Regions from separate parts of the Streptomyces sp. NPDC052114 genome, predicted to be linked through region 3. Evidence: riboswitches for the same ligand, from Rfam matches in the RefSeq annotation. Region 3 holds a riboswitch; each other region holds the start of a gene.
The links. Region 3 has a riboswitch for thiamine pyrophosphate ahead of thiC (phosphomethylpyrimidine synthase ThiC). Riboswitches for the same ligand answer to the same signal wherever they lie in the genome.
Positions count from the first base shown of each region.

Region 1 (6,077 bases), on a different contig from region 3:
GAACTCCGTCGCGAACTCGATGCCAATGGAGCGTACAGCGGCCGGATCATCTTTGACCGAGAGGATCCTCTCTTTCAGCGCGGCCGGGAATACGGCGTTGCTGAGCTGGGGCAGCCGGTCGAGCTGGCGGACGTTGGTGACCGGCATCATCTCGGGGATGATCGGCGTCTCGCAGCCGGCCGCCTCGACGCGGTCGCGCAGCCGCAGGTACTCCTCCGGGTCGAAGAACATCTGTGTGATCGCGTAGTCCGCGCCGGCCCGGCACTTGTCGATGAAGTGCCGGGTGTCGGAATCCCAGTCGGGCGAGCGCGGGTGCATCGCGGGGAAGGCCGCGACGCCCACGCAGAAGTCACCGGACTCCTTGATGAGTTCGACCAGTTCGGCGGCGTAGGTGAGGCCCTCGGGGTGGGCGATCCAGTCGCCCAGGGGGTCGCCGGGCGGGTCGCCGCGGACCGCGAGCATGTTCCTGATGCCCGCATCCGCGTACTGCCCGATGATGTTGCGCAGTTCGGCCACGGAGTGGTCGACCGCGGTCAGGTGCGCGACGGGCGTCAGCGTCGTGTCGGCGACGATCTGCTGGGTCTCCTTGACCGTGCCGGTGCGCGTGGAGCCGCCCGCCCCGTAGGTCACGGAGACGAAGTCCGGGGCCACCGCCTCGACCCGGCGCAGCGCGTTCCACAGATTCCGCTCACCCTTCGGGGTCTTCGGCGCGGAGAACTCGAACGAGTACGTCGTCTTGCCGGTCGCGAGCATGTCCCGCACGGTGCGCGCGCGGTCAGTCCTGGTGGAAGCTGTGCCAAGGGCCATACCCGCAGGTTAGCCAGGCCGGGGCGGTCGCCCAACCGGGCCTGGGAGATTTGGCCGGTTTGCCGGGTTGTTGTCCACGGATCGGACACTCACGGGCTGTTGATCAGACAGGCGTACGCCCCTCGCGATCACATGGGCGCACGCCCCGCGCATCCGCCCCGGTCAGCCGGTGGCACGCAGCCGCTTGGCGAACTCTGCCGCGGCGGCGCCCGGGTCGTCCGCCTCCGTGATCGCCCGCACGACGACCACCCGGCGCGCACCCGCTTCGAGCACCTCGTCCAGATTGCCCGCGTCGATGCCGCCGATGGCGAACCAGGGGCGGTCCGTGCCGAGCGAGGCGGTGTAGCGGACCAGGTCGAGGCCGGGGGCGTGGCGCCCCGGCTTGGTGGGCGTGGGCCAGCACGGCCCCGTGCAGAAGTAGTCCACGCCCTCCTGGACGGCGGCCGCGGCGGCCTCCGCCTCGGCGTGCGTGGAGCGGCCGACGAGCACGTCCGCGCCGAGAACGGCGCGGGCCGCGGGCACGGGCAGGTCCCCCTGGCCGAGATGCAGCACGTCGGCGCCGATGGCGTGCGCGACGTCCGCGCGGTCGTTCACCGCGAGGAGCTTGCCGTGCCGCCGGGCGGCGTCCGCGAAGACCTGGAGGTGCTCCAGCTCCTCGCCGGCCTCCATGCCCTTGTCGCGCAGCTGCACGATGTCGACGCCGCCCGCGAGGACGGCGTCGAGGAACTCCGGGAGGTCTCCCTGGCGCTTGCGGGCGTCCACACACAGGTAGAGCCGGGCGTCGGCGAGCTGAGCGCGGTGATCGGCGGCCATGGAGAGTCCCCCCGTTATTGGTGGGGCGGGGGCCGCGTGGCGTGCACGCGGCCCCCGCACCGGACGGTTCTTTTCGGTCAGGCGGCCTGCGCCTGCTCAGACGGCGAGCGCCTGGGCACGGCGCTTCACCTCCGTGCCGCGATTCTCGCTCAGGGCCTGCGCGGGGGTGCCGGGCAGGGTCGGATCGGGGGTGAAGAGCCACTCGAGCATCTCTTCGTCGTTGAAGCCGTCGTCCCTCAGGAGCGTCAGGGTGCCGACGAGGCCCTTGACGACCTTGTCGCCGTCGATGAAGGCCGCCGGCACCTGAAGCGCCCGGTTCTCACCACGGCGCACGGCGATCAGCTGGCCCTCCTTGACCAGCTGGCGCACACGCGTCACCTCGACGTCGAGCATTTCGGCGATGTCGGGGAGGTGGAGCCAGGCGGGGACGAGAGCATCAGTCTTTGCGTCAATCTCGGTCACATGGTCCAGCGTATCGCCGGTCGGGCACACGGGCCGGTGAGCCGGTGCCCGGCCGGGGGCCAGGGCCCGCGAAGGCCCGGCCCCGGAGGGCTCCGGGGCCGCCCGCGCGCACCACGACCTACGCGTACTCCGCCTTCTTCAGCGGCACCGACGGATCCTGGACCTTCTCCGGGTCGAGCCGGGACCCCGACTCGATGAGCTTGCGGCCCTGTGCCAGGTCCCGCGGGCGGCCCACCGCGAGGACCGCCACCAGGGCGCCGTCCCGCAGCCAGCACACCGACCAGGCCATGCCCGCCGGGTCGCCGCGCCACACCAGCCGGTCGGCGGCCGCGTGGTGCCCCGCGTACTGCACGAAGCGCCCGAACTGCTCCGACCAGAAGTACGGCACGGGGTCGTAGGCCGCCGGGGTCTCGCCGATGATGTTCGCCGCCAGCGTGCGCGGCCCCTGGACGGCGTTGTCCCAGTGGTGCACGAGCAGGCGCTCGCCGTACCGCGCGGAGGGGAAGGACGAGCAGTCGCCGACCGCGTACACGTCGGGCGCCGAGGCGCGCAGGTGGTCGTCGGCCACGACCTCCCCGTGCGCGCCGAGCGCGATGCCGGAGCCGGCCAGCCAGGCCGTCGCGGGCCGCGCCCCGATGCCGACGACGACGGCGCCGGCGGGCAGCCGGGTCCCGTCGGAGAGGACCACCGCGCCCGGTTCGACGTGCGCCACGCGCGCGTGGGTGCGCAGGGCGGCTCCGGAGTCCGCGTACCAGCCCGTCATCGGGGCCGCGACCTCCTCCGGCAGCGCCCCGGCCAGCGGCCGTGCCGCGGCCTCCACCACGGTGACGGAACAGCCCGCCTCGCGCGCGGCCGTGGCGAACTCCGCGCCGATCCAGCCCGCCCCGACCACCACGATGTCGTGCTGCTCGGCGAGGACCGGCCGCAGCCGCTCCGCGTCGTCCAGGGTGCGCAGGAGGTGCACCCCGGGGACGCCCTCGGTGCCGGGCAGCCGGATCGGCTCGGCGCCGGTCGCAAGGACCAGGGCGTCGTAGGCGACGGGGCCTTCGGCGGTGTCCAGCTCGTGGTCGGCGGGGCGCACGCCCGTGACCTCGCGGCCCAGGCTCAGCTCGATGCCGAGCGCCTCGAAGTCGATGTCGAAGGCGGAGCCCTCCGCCTTGCCGAGGAGGACCGCCTTGGACAGCGGCGGCCTGTCGTACGGCTGGTGCGGCTCCGCCCCGATGAGGGTGACCGCCCCGGTGAATCCCTGCTCGCGCAGGGCCACGGCGGTCTGCACACCGGCCATTCCGGCGCCGACGATCACGACGTGCCGCTCCGGGCGCTTCCGCTGCTGCTCGCTCTGCATCTGCTGCTCGCTCACCCGATCACTCTAGGACGGCGGACGGCGGCGGCTTCAGGGGCCGACGGGGAGATCTCTGACACACAGTCATGGTCCATACCCGGACAGCTCCCCTACTGCCGTGCGAAGCGACGGGCTAGGGTGGCCGGTGCAGAGCACTCGCGGGAGCCCGGACGCACCGGGCTGAGAGGGAGGCTGGGACGGCCTCCGACCGTACGAACCTGATCCGGGTCATGCCGGCGAAGGGAGGGGCTGGACGCCCATGCATTCACCTACGAGTACGCCCTCGCTCACCTCTGACGTCCTGGTCGTCGGGGGCGGTGTGATCGGCCTGGTCACGGCCTGGCGGGCCGCGCAGCGCGGCCTGTCCGTCGCGGTCGTGGACCCCGAGCCGGGCGGCGGCGCCGCCCAGGTCGCGGCGGGCATGCTGGCCGCCGTCACCGAACTGCACTACGGCGAGCAGACGCTGCTGGGCATCAACCTGGAGTCCGCCCGCCGCTATCCGGAGTTCGCCGCCGAGCTGGCCGAGGCGAGCGGGCGCGACCTCGGCTACCGCGCGTGCGGCACGCTCGCGGTCGCGCTCGACTCCGACGACCGCGCCCATCTGCGCGAACTGCACACCCTGCAACGCCAGTCGGGACTGGAGTCGGAGTGGCTCAGCGGCCGCGAGTGCCGGCGCCTGGAGCCGATGCTGGCGCCGGGGGTGCGGGGCGGTCTTCGGGTCGACGGCGACCACCAGATCGACCCGCGCAGGCTCTCTGCGGCGCTTCTGGTGGCCTGTGAGCGGGCGGGGGTGGTCCTCCACCGCGCCTGGGCCGAGCGCCTTCGTGTCGTACGCGACCGGGCGCTCGGTGTCGTCCTCGGGGACGGCACCGAGCTGACCGCACCGTCGACGGTGCTCGCGGCGGGCAGCCTCAGCGGGCGCCTCGCGGGCGTGCCCGACGACGTCCTGCCGCCCGTGCGCCCCGTGAAGGGGCAGGTGCTGCGGCTGACGGTGCCGAAGCCGTACGCGCCGTTCCTGAGCCGTACCGTGCGCGCGGTCGTGCGGGGCAGCCACGTCTACCTCGTGCCGCGCGAGAACGGCGAGCTCGTCGTCGGCGCGACCAGCGAGGAGCTCGGCTGGGACACCACGGTCACCGCGGGCGGCGTCTACGAGCTCCTGCGGGACGCCCACGAGCTCGTCCCCGGCATCACGGAACTGCCGCTGACCGAGACCCGCGCGGGTCTGCGCCCCGGCTCCCCCGACAACGCGCCGATGCTGGGCCCCTCAAGGCTCGACGGGCTCCACCTGGCCACCGGCCACTACCGCAACGGCATCCTCCTGACGCCCCTGACCGGCGACGTCATGGCGCACGCGCTGACCACCGGTGAACTGCCCGACGAGGCGCTCCCGTTCACCCCGTGCCGCTTCGCCGCCTCTTCCCCCGTGTCTTCCCTGTCCTCCCTGCCGCCCGTCTCCCCCACGCCCGTCACGCAGTCCCTCACGGAGCAGCCCGTATGAGCACGCCTTTCGCCGTTTCCGTCAATGGAGAGGTACGCGATGTGACCTCGGGCACCACGCTCGAAGCCCTCGTGGCCACCCTCACCTCCGCGCACTCCGGTGTCGCCGCCGCCCTCAACGAAACCGTCGTCCCGCGCGCGCAGTGGCCCACCACCGCGCTCGCCGACGGCGACCGCGTCGAGGTCCTCACCGCCGTCCAGGGAGGCTGAACCGGCATGGCAGACGACTCCCTCGTCCTCGGCGGGCTCACCCTCTCCTCACGTCTGATCATGGGCACCGGCGGAGCGCCCAGCCTCGACGTCCTTGAGCGGTCCCTCGTCGCGTCCGGCACGGAGCTGACCACGGTCGCGATGCGCCGCCTCGACCCGGCCGTGCAGGGCTCCGTGCTCTCCGTCCTGGACCGGCTCGGCATCCGTGTGCTGCCCAACACCGCGGGCTGCTTCACGGCGGGCGAGGCCGTCCTCACCGCCCGCCTGGCACGCGAGGCGCTCGGCACGGACCTGGTGAAGCTGGAGGTGATCGCCGACGAGCGCACCCTGCTGCCCGACCCGGTCGAGCTCCTGGACGCCGCCGAGGCCTTGGTCGACGACGGCTTCACCGTCCTTCCGTACACGAACGACGACCCGGTGCTCGCGCGGAAGCTGGAGGACGTGGGGTGCGCGGCGATCATGCCGCTCGGCTCCCCCATCGGCTCCGGGCTCGGCATCCGCAACCCGCACAACTTCCAGCTGATCGTGGAGCACGCGCGCGTGCCCGTGATCCTCGACGCGGGCGCGGGCACCGCGTCCGACGCGGTGCTCGCGATGGAGCTGGGGTGCGCGGGCGTGATGCTCGCCTCCGCGGTGACGCGGGCGCAGGAGCCGGTCCTGATGGCGGAGGCCATGCGGCACGGGGTGGAGGCGGGGCGCCTCGCGTACCGCGCCGGGCGGATCCCGCGGCGGCACTTCGCGGAGGCGTCCTCGCCCGGGGAGGGCCTGGCACGGCTGGACCCGGAGCGGCCCGCGTTCTGAGCGCCGGGCCGCCGGTGGCCGCCGGTGGCCGGCGGCGGCCACCGGCGTCCACGGCCCTGTTACAGCTCGGCTGCATTCCCGCTGTGAATACGCCCGTACGGGATGGGGTGTCGGTGTCTGCTCGTAGACTCCCCTCCGTGGACAC
Region 1 is NZ_JBFAWC010000011.1:56,341-62,417, reverse strand. It holds gene metF (methylenetetrahydrofolate reductase [NAD(P)H]) at 1-807, opposite strand, end outside; gene thiE (thiamine phosphate synthase) at 970-1,620, opposite strand; gene AB0L89_RS24365 (Rv2175c family DNA-binding protein) at 1,717-2,082, opposite strand; gene AB0L89_RS24360 (FAD-dependent oxidoreductase) at 2,201-3,427, opposite strand; TPP riboswitch at 3,573-3,686, shown strand; gene thiO (glycine oxidase ThiO) at 3,684-4,922, shown strand; gene thiS (sulfur carrier protein ThiS) at 4,919-5,131, shown strand; gene AB0L89_RS24345 (thiazole synthase) at 5,138-5,932, shown strand; gene pknB (Stk1 family PASTA domain-containing Ser/Thr kinase) at 6,070-6,077, shown strand, end outside.
Region 1: it holds a riboswitch for thiamine pyrophosphate, as region 3 does, so the genes downstream of both, thiO (glycine oxidase ThiO) here and thiC (phosphomethylpyrimidine synthase ThiC) in region 3, are expected to answer to the same signal.

Region 2 (6,077 bases), on a different contig from region 3:
CCGTGGTGACCCCGTTCGACAAGAGCGCGCTGCGCAACATCGAGCAGGCGATCCGCGACTCCGACCTCGGCGTCAACCCGAGCAACGACGGCAACATCATCCGGGTGACCTTCCCCGAGCTCACCCAGGACCGCCGCAAGGAGTACATCAAGGTCGCCAAGACCAAGGCCGAGGACTCCAAGATCTCGATCCGGTCGATCCGCCGCAAGGCCAAGGAGGCCTTCGACAAGGCGATCAAGGACGGCGACGTCGGCGAGGACGAGGGACGCCGCGCCGAGAAGGAGCTCGACGACACCACCGCGAAGTACGTCGCCCAGGTGGACGAGCTGCTCAAGCACAAGGAAGCCGAGCTGCTCGAAGTCTGATCGAGGTCTGATCGAGGCTGATCGAAGTCCGAGGAATCAGGAAACCGATCCGTGAACGACTCTTCCTGGGGGGCGCCGCCCAGAGCCGGGTATTGGGGGCCGCCCGACCAGGGGCCTGGTCAGGGGGCGACCCCGCCGGGTCCCGCGTACGATGCGCAGGACGCGCTGTTTCCGTCTGAGACGCAGCCCATGCCCATCGTGCCCGACGTACCCGTGAACGGCGGAGACCAGGACGACGACCGGGGGGCCACTCGGATGGGCGGCCCCCTGTTCCGTGACGAGCCTCCGCAGGAGCCCATGCCCAGCGCACCACAGCCCGCCCCGGCAGCACCGCAGAAGAAGAGCGCGGGTCGCGACCTCGGGGCGGCCATAGGAGTCGGTGTGGGACTCGGCGCGGTGATCGTCGCGTCGTTGTTCATCGTGAAGGCCGTCTTCGTCGGCGTCATAGCGGTCGCCGTCGTGGTCGGTCTCTGGGAGCTCACCTCCCGGCTCGAGGAGCGCAAGGAGATCAAGGCGCCGCTGGTGCCGCTGGCGGTGGGCGGCGCGGCGATGGTCGTCGCCGGCTACGTCCGCGGGGCCGAGGGCGCCTGGGTCGCGATGGCGCTCACGGCGCTCGCGGTGCTCGTCTGGCGCATGACCGAGCCTCCCGAGGGCTATCTGAAGGACGTCACGGCGGGGGTCTTCGCGGCCTTCTACGTCCCCTTCCTCGCGACGTTCGTGGCGCTGATGCTCACCGCGGACGACGGTCCGCAGCGGGTGCTGACCTTCCTGCTCCTGACCGTGGTCAGCGACACCGGCGCGTATGCGATCGGCTGGCGCTTCGGCAAGCACAAGCTGGCGCCGCGCATCAGCCCCGGCAAGACCCGCGAGGGCCTGGTCGGCGCGGTCACCTTCGCGATGGCCGCGGGTGCGCTGTGCATGCAGTTCCTGATCGACGGCGGTACGTGGTGGCAGGGCCTGCTGATCGGCCTCGCGGTCGCGGCGAGCGCCACGCTCGGTGACCTCGGCGAGTCGATGATCAAGCGGGACCTCGGGATCAAGGACATGGGCACGCTGCTGCCGGGCCACGGCGGCATCATGGACCGCCTCGACTCCCTGCTCCCGACGGCACCGGTGGTGTGGCTGCTGCTGGTGGTCTTCGTCGGCTCCGGCTGAGCGGTTCCCTTGCACAGATCGTTGTACGAGCCCTCTTCCCGCACCGGAAGGGGGCTCGTTGCCGTGGGGGCCGGGGGCGGCGTGGTGATCGGGTTTCCGGGCGCGAGAGGCATGGGCGGTCATCTGCGACACTGGTAGTGCCATGCCTAAGCCCGGAGAACTCACTTTCGTCGCGCCCCGCGGAGCCAAGAAGCCGCCGCGGCACCTCGCCGACCTCACGCCCGCCGAGCGCAAGGAAGCCGTCGCCGCCATCGGCGAGAAGCCGTTCCGCGCCAAACAGCTCTCGCAGCACTACTTCGCGCGGTACGCCCACGACCCGGCGGAGTGGACCGACATCCCCGCCGGTGCGCGCGAGAAGCTCCGTGACGCGTTGCTGCCCGATCTGATGTCCGTGGTGCGGCACATCAGCTGTGACGACGACACCACCCGCAAGACGCTCTGGCGTCTGTTCGACGGGACGCTCGTCGAGTCGGTCCTCATGCGGTACCCGGACCGGGTCACCATGTGCATCAGCTCCCAGGCGGGCTGTGGCATGAACTGTCCGTTCTGTGCCACGGGACAGGCCGGGCTCGACCGGAATCTCTCGACCGGCGAGATCGTGCACCAGATCGTGGACGGCATGCGGGCGCTGCGGGACGGCGAGATCCCCGGCGGGCCCGCGCGGCTCTCCAACATCGTCTTCATGGGGATGGGCGAGCCGCTCGCCAACTACAAGCGCGTCGTCGGCGCCATCCGCGCGCTGACCGACCCCGAGCCGGATGGTCTCGGCCTCTCGCAGCGCGGCATCACGGTCTCGACGGTCGGGCTCGTCCCGGCGATCCACCGGTTCGCCGACGAGGGCTTCAAGTGCCGCCTCGCCATCTCGCTGCACGCCCCGGACGACGAGCTGCGCGACACCCTCGTGCCGGTCAACACGCGCTGGAAGGTGCGCGAGGTGCTCGACGCGGGCTGGGAGTACGCCGCGAAGTCGGGGCGCCGCCTCTCCATCGAGTACGCGCTGATCAGGGACATCAACGACCAGGCGTGGCGCGGTGACCGGCTCGGCCGGCTCCTCAAGGGCAAGCCCGTGCACGTGAACCTCATACCGCTGAACCCGACGCCGGGCTCCAAGTGGACGGCCTCGCGGCCGGAGGACGAGAAGGCGTTCGTGGAGGCCATCGCCGCCCATGGCGTGCCGGTCACGATCCGGGACACCCGGGGCCAGGAGATCGACGGAGCGTGCGGCCAGCTCGCCGCGGCCGAGAGGTAGTCTGGCGGGCGTACGGCTCGTACACACATCTGCATATTCCGACAGGGGAGCGCCACAGCGCTGAGAGTGCGGCACCTTGGACAGGTGGGCCGCAGACCCTCTGAACCTCGCCCGGGTCATTCCGGGTAGGAAGTTCGGTCATCACTCAAGCTGTTGCGCCCTGCCCGCAGGCCGTCCGGCCGGCGGGCAGGGCCGCGTCTTCTCCTGGTCACCCAGGAGGAAAGTCAGTGAGCACCACCAAGAAGGTCACGTCCGCCGCGGTCGCGGTGGGCCTCGGGCTCGTCGCGCTCTCCGCGTGCGGCGGGTCCGGGGAGAGCGACGCCAAGAGCGTCACGCTCGTCAGCCACGACTCCTTCAACGTCTCCAAGGACGTACTGAAGGACTTCGAGAAGCGGTCGGGCTACAAGGTCAAGGTCCTCAAGGACGGTGACGCGGGCGCCGCCGTGAACAAGGCGATCCTGTCCAAGGACAACCCGCAGGGCGACGTCTTCTTCGGCGTCGACAACACCCTGCTCTCGCGCGCGCTCGACAACGGGCTCTTCCAGTCGTACGAGGCCAAGGGCTCGGACAAGATCGGGGCGCAGTACCGGGTCGACCAGGACAAGCACCGGGTCACGCCCGTCGACAGCGGTGACATCTGCGTCAACTACGACAAGAAGTACTTCGCCGACAAGAAGCTCGCGCCGCCGAAGTCCTTCGACGACCTGGCCGAGCCGCGGTACAAGAACCTGCTCGTGACCGAGAACGCCTCGACCTCGTCGCCCGGCCTCGGCTTCCTGCTCGGCACCGCCGCCCAGTACGGCGACAAGGGCTGGCAGGACTACTGGACGAAGCTCAAGGCCAACGGCGTCAAGGTCGTCGACGGCTGGGAGCAGGCCTACAACGAGGAGTTCTCCGGCTCCGCCGGCGGCAAGAAGGCCAAGGGCGACCGCCCGCTCGTCGTCTCCTACGCCTCCTCGCCGCCCGTCGAAGTCCTCTACGCCGAGCCGCAGCCCAAGGAGGCGCCCACCGGCGTCGCCACCGGCACCTGCTTCCGTCAGGTCGAGTACGCGGGGCTGCTCAGCAACGCCAAGAACACCAAGGGCGGCAAGGCGCTCCTCGACTTCCTCGCGGGCAAGGAGTTCCAGGAGGACATGCCGCTGAACATGTTCGTGAACCCCGTGCGCGAGGGCACCGAGCTGCCCGAGCTGTTCACGAAGCACGGTGTGACGGTCGACGAGCCCGAGACCCTGGACCCGAAGAAGATCGCGGACAACCGCGAGGCGTGGATCAAGTCGTGGACCTCGCTCGTACTGAAGTGACGGAAGTGAAAGTGCGCCCCGTGCAGGGGCGCTCCCGCGGGAGCGCGGCGCGGCTCGGTCTGATGGCCGCGCCCGTCGCGTTCTTCGCGCTCTTCTTCGCCTACCCCGTCACGGCGATCGTCGCGCGCGGGCTGCACGTCGACGGCGTCTGGCGCTTCGGGCGGATCACCGAGGTGCTCGGGCAGTCCGACATCCGGTCCGTGCTGTGGTTCACCACCTGGCAGGCGCTCGCCTCGACCGGTCTGACGCTGCTGATCGCGCTCCCCGGCGCGTACGTCTTCGCGCGCTTCGACTTCCCCGGCAAGCAGGTGCTGCGGGCCGTGGTCACCGTGCCGTTCGTGCTGCCGACGGTCGTCGTCGGGACGGCCTTCCTCGCGCTCATCGGGCGGGGCGGGCTCTTCGACGAGCTGTGGGGCGTGCGCCTGGACACCACGGTGTGGGCGATCCTGCTCGCGCACGTCTTCTTCAACTACGCGGTCGTCGTCCGCACGGTCGGCGGGCTCTGGTCGCAGCTCGACCCGCGGCAGGAGGAGGCCGCGCGGATGCTCGGCGCCTCGCGCCTCAGGGCCTGGCGGACGGTGACGCTGCCCGCCCTCGGCCCGGCGGTGGCCGCCGCCGCGCTCATGGTCTTCCTCTTCACCTTCACCTCCTTCGGCGTCGTGCAGATCCTCGGCGGACCCGCGTACTCGACGCTCGAAGTGGAGATCTACCGGCAGACCGCCCAGCTCCTCGACCTGCCGACGGCCGCCGTCCTGACGATCGTGCAGTTCGCCGCCGTCGGGCTGATCCTGGCGGTCCACGCGTGGACGGTGCGCCGGCGCGAGAGTGCGCTGAAGCTCGTCGACGCGGCGGCCGTCGCGCGGCGCCCGCGCGGGGCGGGGCAGTGGACGCTGCTCGGCCTGGTCATGGCGACGGTCGCCGTGCTGATCGTGCTGCCGCTCGGCGTGCTCGTCCAGCGGTCGTTCGACGGTCCCGACGGCTTCGGGTTCGCGTACTACAAGGAGCTGACCTCGGCGGACGGCGGCGCCTTCCTCGTGCCGCCGATCGAGGCGGTCTGGAACTCCCTGCAGTACGCGGTCGTCGCCACGGCCATCGCGGTCGTCATCGGCGGGCTCGCGGCGGCCGCGCTGACCCGGCGCGCCGGCCGGCTCGTCCGCGGCTTCGACGCCCTGCTCATGCTGCCGCTCGGGGTCTCCGCGGTGACGGTCGGCTTCGGGTTCCTGATCACGCTGGACAAGCCGCCGCTCGACCTGCGGTCCTCCTGGATCCTGGTGCCGCTCGCCCAGGCGCTGGTGGGCGTGCCCTTCGTCGTACGCACCATGCTGCCCGTCCTGCGCGCGGTGGACGGACGGCTGCGCGAGGCGGCGGCCGTGCTCGGGGCCTCGCCGCTGCGGGCGTGGCGGGAGGTCGACCTGCCGATGGTGCGGCGGGCGCTGCTGATCGCCGCCGGGTTCGCCTTCGCCGTGTCGCTCGGCGAGTTCGGGGCGACCGTCTTCATCGCGCGGCCCGACAATCCGACGCTGCCGGTCGCCGTGGCGCGGCTGCTCGGGCGGGCCGGTGACCTCAACTACGGCCAGGCGATGGCCCTTTCGACGATCCTCATGGTGGTGTGCGCGGTGTCCCTGCTGCTCCTGGAACGCATTCGGACCGACCGCACCACGGGGGAGTTCTGATGACGGACGCGCTGCTGAGCCTGCGGGACGCGACGGTACGGTTCGGGGCGCGGGCCGCGCTCGACGCCGTCGGCCTCGACGTCGCCGAGCACGAGATCGTCTGTGTGCTCGGGCCGAGCGGCAGCGGCAAGTCGACGCTGCTGCGCGTGGTGGCCGGGCTGCAGGGGCTCGACGCGGGGCAGGTCCTGCTCGGCGGGCGCGACCAGCGCGGGGTGCCCGCGCACAAGCGGGGCGTCGGCCTGATGTTCCAGGACCACCAGCTCTTCCCGCAGCGCGACGTGGCGGGCAACGTGTCCTTCGGTCTGCGCATGCACGGCGCCTCGCGGGGCGAACA
Region 2 is NZ_JBFAWC010000003.1:107,757-113,833, reverse strand. It holds gene frr (ribosome recycling factor) at 1-365, shown strand, start outside; gene AB0L89_RS07410 (phosphatidate cytidylyltransferase) at 417-1,520, shown strand; gene rlmN (23S rRNA (adenine(2503)-C(2))-methyltransferase RlmN) at 1,663-2,769, shown strand; TPP riboswitch at 2,803-2,919, shown strand; gene AB0L89_RS07400 (thiamine ABC transporter substrate-binding protein) at 2,997-4,070, shown strand; gene AB0L89_RS07395 (iron ABC transporter permease) at 4,133-5,743, shown strand; gene AB0L89_RS07390 (ABC transporter ATP-binding protein) at 5,743-6,077, shown strand, end outside.
Region 2: it holds a riboswitch for thiamine pyrophosphate, as region 3 does, so the genes downstream of both, AB0L89_RS07400 (thiamine ABC transporter substrate-binding protein) here and thiC (phosphomethylpyrimidine synthase ThiC) in region 3, are expected to answer to the same signal.

Region 3 (6,077 bases):
CCGCGGGCCCGACGGCATCGGCGTCATCGACCTGGTGATGCGGCTCTCCGCCGAGGCCGCGGCCGCCGGCGGCTACTGCAAGGCGCTCATGGGCAACCACGAGCTGCTCCTGCTCGGCGCCAAGCGCTTCGGCGACACCCCCGTCAACTCCGGCGCGGGCACCGCCACCTTCCAGGCCGCCTGGCTGCTGAACGGCGGCCAGAAGACCGACATGGAGCGCCTGGAGGACCACCACCTCCAGTGGATGGCCCGTCTGGACGCGATGGAGGAAGCCGACGGACATCTCCTCGTGCACTCCGACACGACCGCCTATCTGGATTACGGCGACTCGATCGAGGCGGTGAACGACACCATCCGGGAGACCCTCACGCGCAATGACGCCGACGAGTGCTGGGACCTCTTCCGGAAGTTCACCAAGCGCTTCGCCTTCCGCGACGAGTCGGGCCCGTCGGCCGTACGCGAACTCCTCGACATGTACGGCGGCACGCGCATCGTCCATGGTCACAGCCCCATCCCCTATCTCCTGGGCGACGTCGGCTCCGAGGACGACTCGGACGGCGGCGGTCCGGTCATCGAGGGCCCGCACGTCTATGCGGACGGCCTCGCCATCGCCATGGACGGCGGAGTGACCATGGCCGGAAAGCTACTGGTCTGCCAACTCCCCCTGGGTATCTGAGCGTTCTGCGGGCAGGCGCCCCTTTACAGGATCACGCTGGCCAGGGGGGCCAATTCTGGAAACCCCCTGTCACCGCGTGCCGTCACGGCTCTACCATCGGCTTATCCGTAGCAGGCTCCCCTCCGTTTCTGCCCGACGGCTCGTAGCCATGCGAGCCTTAGCCCTACGGAGCATCGGGGGATGCACATGAACAGCGCTCCACACCTGCTCAATGAGGACCGCCCCGAGTACGAGCGGATCCTCGATGAGGCGCTGCGCACCGCACCTGACCGTCCTGAACTCGCCGCAGTGGGCCAGCGGCTCAACACCGAACAACTGCGCACCATGGCCCTGAACGCGACAGCATTGATCACGGCCGCGGCCGCGGCCGAATACGCGCACTACGTGAAGGTCCGCGAGGAGTTGCGCGAACCTCGACCGTCGTCCACATCGATCCGCGAAGGGAGCGGACAGAGCGCCGCGGAGTCAGGTTCCGGCGGCGTCAGCCTCGCCACCACGATGGGCGAGGTCGCCGAACCGGCGGCCGCGGGAGCCGGGGCGATCGCCGTCGTCGCGGTCCTCGCACCTGTCCTCGCCGGGACGGCCGCCGCCATCTTCCTGCTCGTCGGCTACATCCTGAAGATGCTCGACCCCGAGCCCGCCTTCGCGGACACCCTGCTCACCGCGGGATGGCTGTTCGGCGCGCTCACCGCCGGGGGCATCCTGGTCGCCGCGGTCGGCCTGCTGCTGACCGCTCTGCGCAACGGCTCCACCTCGCTCCAGGCAGGACCGCACGGCGAACGACATCAGGAGGTGTCGCGGGCCAGGGAAGCCTGGGGCCGGGCGCTCCTGGAGCGGGGCGTCGTGCCGTTCCTGCGGGACGCGCTGATGGACCCGGGCGGAGCTCCCGCCGCTCGCAGGCCGTCGTCGGGATCCGCGGCGAGCAACAACCGCATGCCTCAACTCGGCTATCACAGGCCGGGGTTCAGCAGCCCGGACGGCGGCCCGACAGCGGGACCGCGCCCGAGCTTCTCGAGCCCCGACTTCTCCAGCCCGGACTTCGGCGGCCCCGACCACAAGCCGGAGTAGGCCGGAACAGGGGAGCCCCGGACCATGAGGTCCGGCCGAGCCGGAGCTCGGGCCAAAGCCCGAGCCCGGCCACGTGCCCGAGCACCACACCACCTCGACGCGCCGCCGCCGGCGAACGGCGGCGCGGGATCGAGGCCTCGTGGCCCCTACATACGCCGAAGTACCTGTGCCCCGGCCCTTTCGACCGTTGTGCGGCTGTAGACGTGCACCAACGCAAGGTGGAAGAGCGCCGGCGCAAGGGGTGCCCACCGGTGAATCCGATCGGCACGCAGCATGTACTTGACCACGGTTGCCGGGCGGAAAGGCACGCAGTCGATGGTCTGATGCTCCCATCTGTCCGCGACTCCTCTGCTCATACGCGCCTGCAGACCTTCGCGGGTCAAGTCCTTGAGCCTGGCGTAGAAGTGGGCGCTCCAGTGGCGCTTCTCGATGTCCAGCACGAAGGCAAGCAGGTCGAGTGAGTACTCGTTCGGTTCGAGGGAGAGTTCCTCCCTCATGCCGCGTCGCGCGACGGCATGCAGGTCAGGAGCGCTCCGGCCGGATGAATCGATATGCCGTGACATGCCCTCGTTCACGGAGGAGTTCCAGACCCCCGGGGCCATCCGGACCCGGTCACTGCGCTGGCTGACGACCAGCATGTCGTCAGCGGTCACCACCGCGATGTTCGTGGCGAAACTGCACTGCAGAAACGCAGGTGCCTCCAGTGGTTTGTCCGGGTCGAGATAGCGGGACCGAGGAGTCGTCCCATCGGCCAGCCGACGGTCGAGCTGCTGAGCCACGAGAAACGCGTGGTAGTCGGTCGGGCGCAGTCGCAGGTGGACTTCGGGCTGCTCGTCGAGGGCCGTGCGGGAGACGTCGAAGGAATCGACCGCGTAGCGAGGACCGTTCCACAGCGGTGTTCGGCCCTCCGCGCGTAAGAGTGCGCTTTCGGCCTCGATCTCGGCGCGCCACCCGGCCATCTGCGACGGCAGCTCGATCTCCTCGTCGAGGACCTGCACGTAGATGGCGTCGGCCGGTATGGACGACTCGCCGTCACCCTCCACGATCAGGGCGGACGTGTGGAGAGGGCCCAGCGAGAAGGTGCTCCACGCGGGGCTGGACTCCTCGCGCTGCCTCAGGCTGCGTACCGCTCTCGTGGAGCGAGTCCGCAGCCTGTACCAGGAGTTCTGCAACGGCTGTTGGAACAGCACCGCGAACAACATCCCCAGTACCGCGCCGACGACTCCGTTGGCCACATCGATCCCGCCCATGTCAGGCAGGGTAGGGACGCGGATCGTCCCGTGCGCGATCTTGGCTGTTCCGTTACGGCACGGAGCAGGGCCGGCCAGAGCCTGGCGGGCCCCGGGCATGGTGACCGGGGCCCTGACCAGGAACTCAGCCCATGGCGCAGGGTCAGTCGGCGATCGGCAGATAGACCCGGTTGCCCGACGCCGCGAATTCCTTCGACTTCTGTTCCATGCCCGCCTCGATGTCGTCGGCGGCCAGGTCGCCGCCGTGTTCGCGGCGGATGTCCTGGGAGATCTTCATCGAGCAGAACTTCGGCCCGCACATCGAGCAGAAGTGCGCCGTCTTCGCGGGCTCGGCCGGCAGCGTCTCGTCGTGGAACTCCCTTGCCGTGACCGGGTCGAGGGCCAGGTTGAACTGGTCCTCCCAGCGGAACTCGAAGCGGGCGTCCGAGAGCGCGTCGTCCCAGTCCTGCGCGCCCGGGTGCCCCTTGGCGAGGTCGGCGGCGTGCGCCGCGATCTTGTACGTGATGACACCGGTCTTCACGTCGTCGCGGTTGGGCAGACCCAGGTGCTCCTTGGGCGTGACGTAGCAGAGCATCGCCGTGCCCCACCAGCCGATCATCGCGGCGCCGATGCCGGAGGTGATGTGGTCGTAGGCGGGCGCGATGTCCGTGGTCAGCGGGCCGAGGGTGTAGAACGGCGCCTCCTCGCAGATCTCCTGCTGGAGGTCGATGTTCTCCTTGATCTTGTGCATCGGGACGTGACCGGGGCCCTCGATCATCGTCTGTACGTTGTGACGCTTGGCGATCGTGTTGAGTTCCCCGAGCGTGCGGAGCTCGGCGAACTGCGCCTCGTCGTTGGCGTCCGCGATCGAGCCGGGCCGCAGGCCGTCGCCGAGCGAGTACGTCACGTCGTACGCCGCGAGGATCTCGCAGAGCTCCTCGAAGTGCTCGTAGAGGAAGCTCTCCTTGTGGTGCGCGAGGCACCAGGCCGCCATGATCGAACCGCCGCGCGAGACGATGCCGGTCTTGCGGCGCGCGGTGAGCGGGACATACGGAAGGCGCACGCCCGCGTGCACCGTCATGTAGTCCACGCCCTGTTCGGCCTGCTCGATGACCGTGTCCTTGTAGATCTCCCAGGTCAGCTCCTCGGCGCGGCCGTCGACCTTCTCCAGGGCCTGGTAGAGGGGAACGGTGCCGATCGGGACGGGGGAGTTGCGCAGGACCCACTCGCGGGTGGTGTGGATGTTGCGGCCGGTGGACAGGTCCATGACCGTGTCGGCGCCCCACTTGGTCGCCCACGTCATCTTGTCCACCTCCTCCTCGATGGAGGAAGTGACGGCGGAATTGCCGATGTTGGCGTTCACCTTCACCAGGAACCTCTTGCCGATGATCATCGGCTCGATCTCCGGGTGGTTCACGTTGGCCGGGATCACGGCGCGCCCCGCGGCGACCTCGGCGCGCACGATCTCGGGGTCCAGGTTCTCGCGGATCCCGATGAACTCCATCTCGGGCGTGATCTCGCCGCGACGGGCGTACGCGAGCTGCGTCACCGCCTGTCCCTGGCGGGCGCGGCGCGGCTGGCGGGGGCGGCCGGGGAAGACCGCGTCGAGGTTCTTGAGCCCGCCGCGCGGCGAGGTGTGCTTGATGCCGTCGTCCTCGGGACGGGGCGGACGGCCCGCATACTCCTCGGTGTCGCCGCGGGCGATGATCCAGTTCTCCCGCAGCGGCGGCAGACCGCGGCGGACGTCGGTCTCGGCCGACGGGTCGGTGTACGGACCGGAAGTGTCGTACAGGGTCACGGCCTTGCCGTTGGTGAGGTGCACCTGGCGGACCGGCACGCGCAGGTCGGGGCGCGAGCCCTCGACGTACGCCTTGTGCCAGCCGATGGACTTCCCGGCCTCGTCGCTCTCGTGCTGCGTCGAGGCAGGCGTGCGTGCGTCCGATGTGGTCATGAGACCTACTCCCTACGCCGGCATTACCCGGTAACAGGTTCGGCGGTCGACGCAGCGGATCCCGTACGGTCCGCACCACCACTGGTGCCTTTCGTACGGAGGTCAGCGCCCTCTCAGCCCGGTGCTCCGAGCTCCCGCGATTGCAAAGGTGCCTCCACGCTAGCGTCATGTCGGGCGCGCTGAACAGAGGGCCCCCTCCGTTCTTGCGATGATCGGTCAGTGACCACCACACCGCCGCCGTCCCCGCCGCCGTCGCAACCGCCCGTCCCGGGACCGCCTCCGGAGGGTCCGGGCCAGCCTCCCGGGCAGGGGCGTTCCCCTGGACAGTCCCCCGGACATGGGCACGGAGGGCACTCCCACAGTCACAGTCACGGCCCGGCCGCGCCGGTCTCCCAGCATCTGCGCAAGGTCATCGCCGCGGTGCTGATTCCTTTCGCCACCGCGGTCGTCGTGGGGCTCGTGGTGCTCTGGCCGGGCGGTGCGCCGTCGCACGAGCGGACCGGCGTCGGCTTCGACCGGCAGATGCAGTCGGCCAAGGTCACGAAGGTGCTGGAGCTGCCCTGCAAGGAACTCAGCCCCTCGCAGCCCACGCCGAACGGCGACACGTCCACCGCCGAGGGCCAGTCCGCGCAGTCCAACGCCCAGGGCATCTGCAAGAAGGCGACGATCGAGGTGACCAGCGGCAAGGACAAGGGCCGCACCTTCATCGAGATCATCCAGCCGGATTCGCCCCGGCAACTCGGCACGGGCCAGGAGGTGGTGGTCGCCTACGAACCCAAGGCACCCGAGGGGCTCCAGTACTCGGTCACCGATGTGAACCGCAAGATCCCGATGGCCCTGCTCGCCGGCATCTTCGCGCTCGCCGTCGTCGTGGTGGGACGGATGCGCGGTGTGATGGCCCTGGTCGCGCTCGCCATCAGCTTCATGGTGCTGACCCTCTTCATCCTGCCGGCGATCCTGCAGGGCTCGAACCCGCTGGTCGTCGCGGTGATCGGGGCGAGCGCCATCATGCTGATCGCGCTCTATCTCTGTCACGGCCTCACGGCCCGCACCTCCGTCGCGGTACTCGGCACGCTGATCTCCCTGCTGCTCATCGGCCTCCTCGGCTCGCTCTTCATCGGCTGGGCGGCGCTGACCGGCAACACGGACGACA
Region 3 is NZ_JBFAWC010000007.1:201,394-207,470, reverse strand. It holds gene AB0L89_RS17700 (metallophosphoesterase) at 1-676, shown strand, start outside; gene AB0L89_RS17695 (hypothetical protein) at 857-1,744, shown strand; gene AB0L89_RS17690 (hypothetical protein) at 1,891-2,994, opposite strand; gene thiC (phosphomethylpyrimidine synthase ThiC) at 3,137-4,924, opposite strand; TPP riboswitch at 4,917-5,072, opposite strand; gene AB0L89_RS17680 (YibE/F family protein) at 5,144-6,077, shown strand, end outside.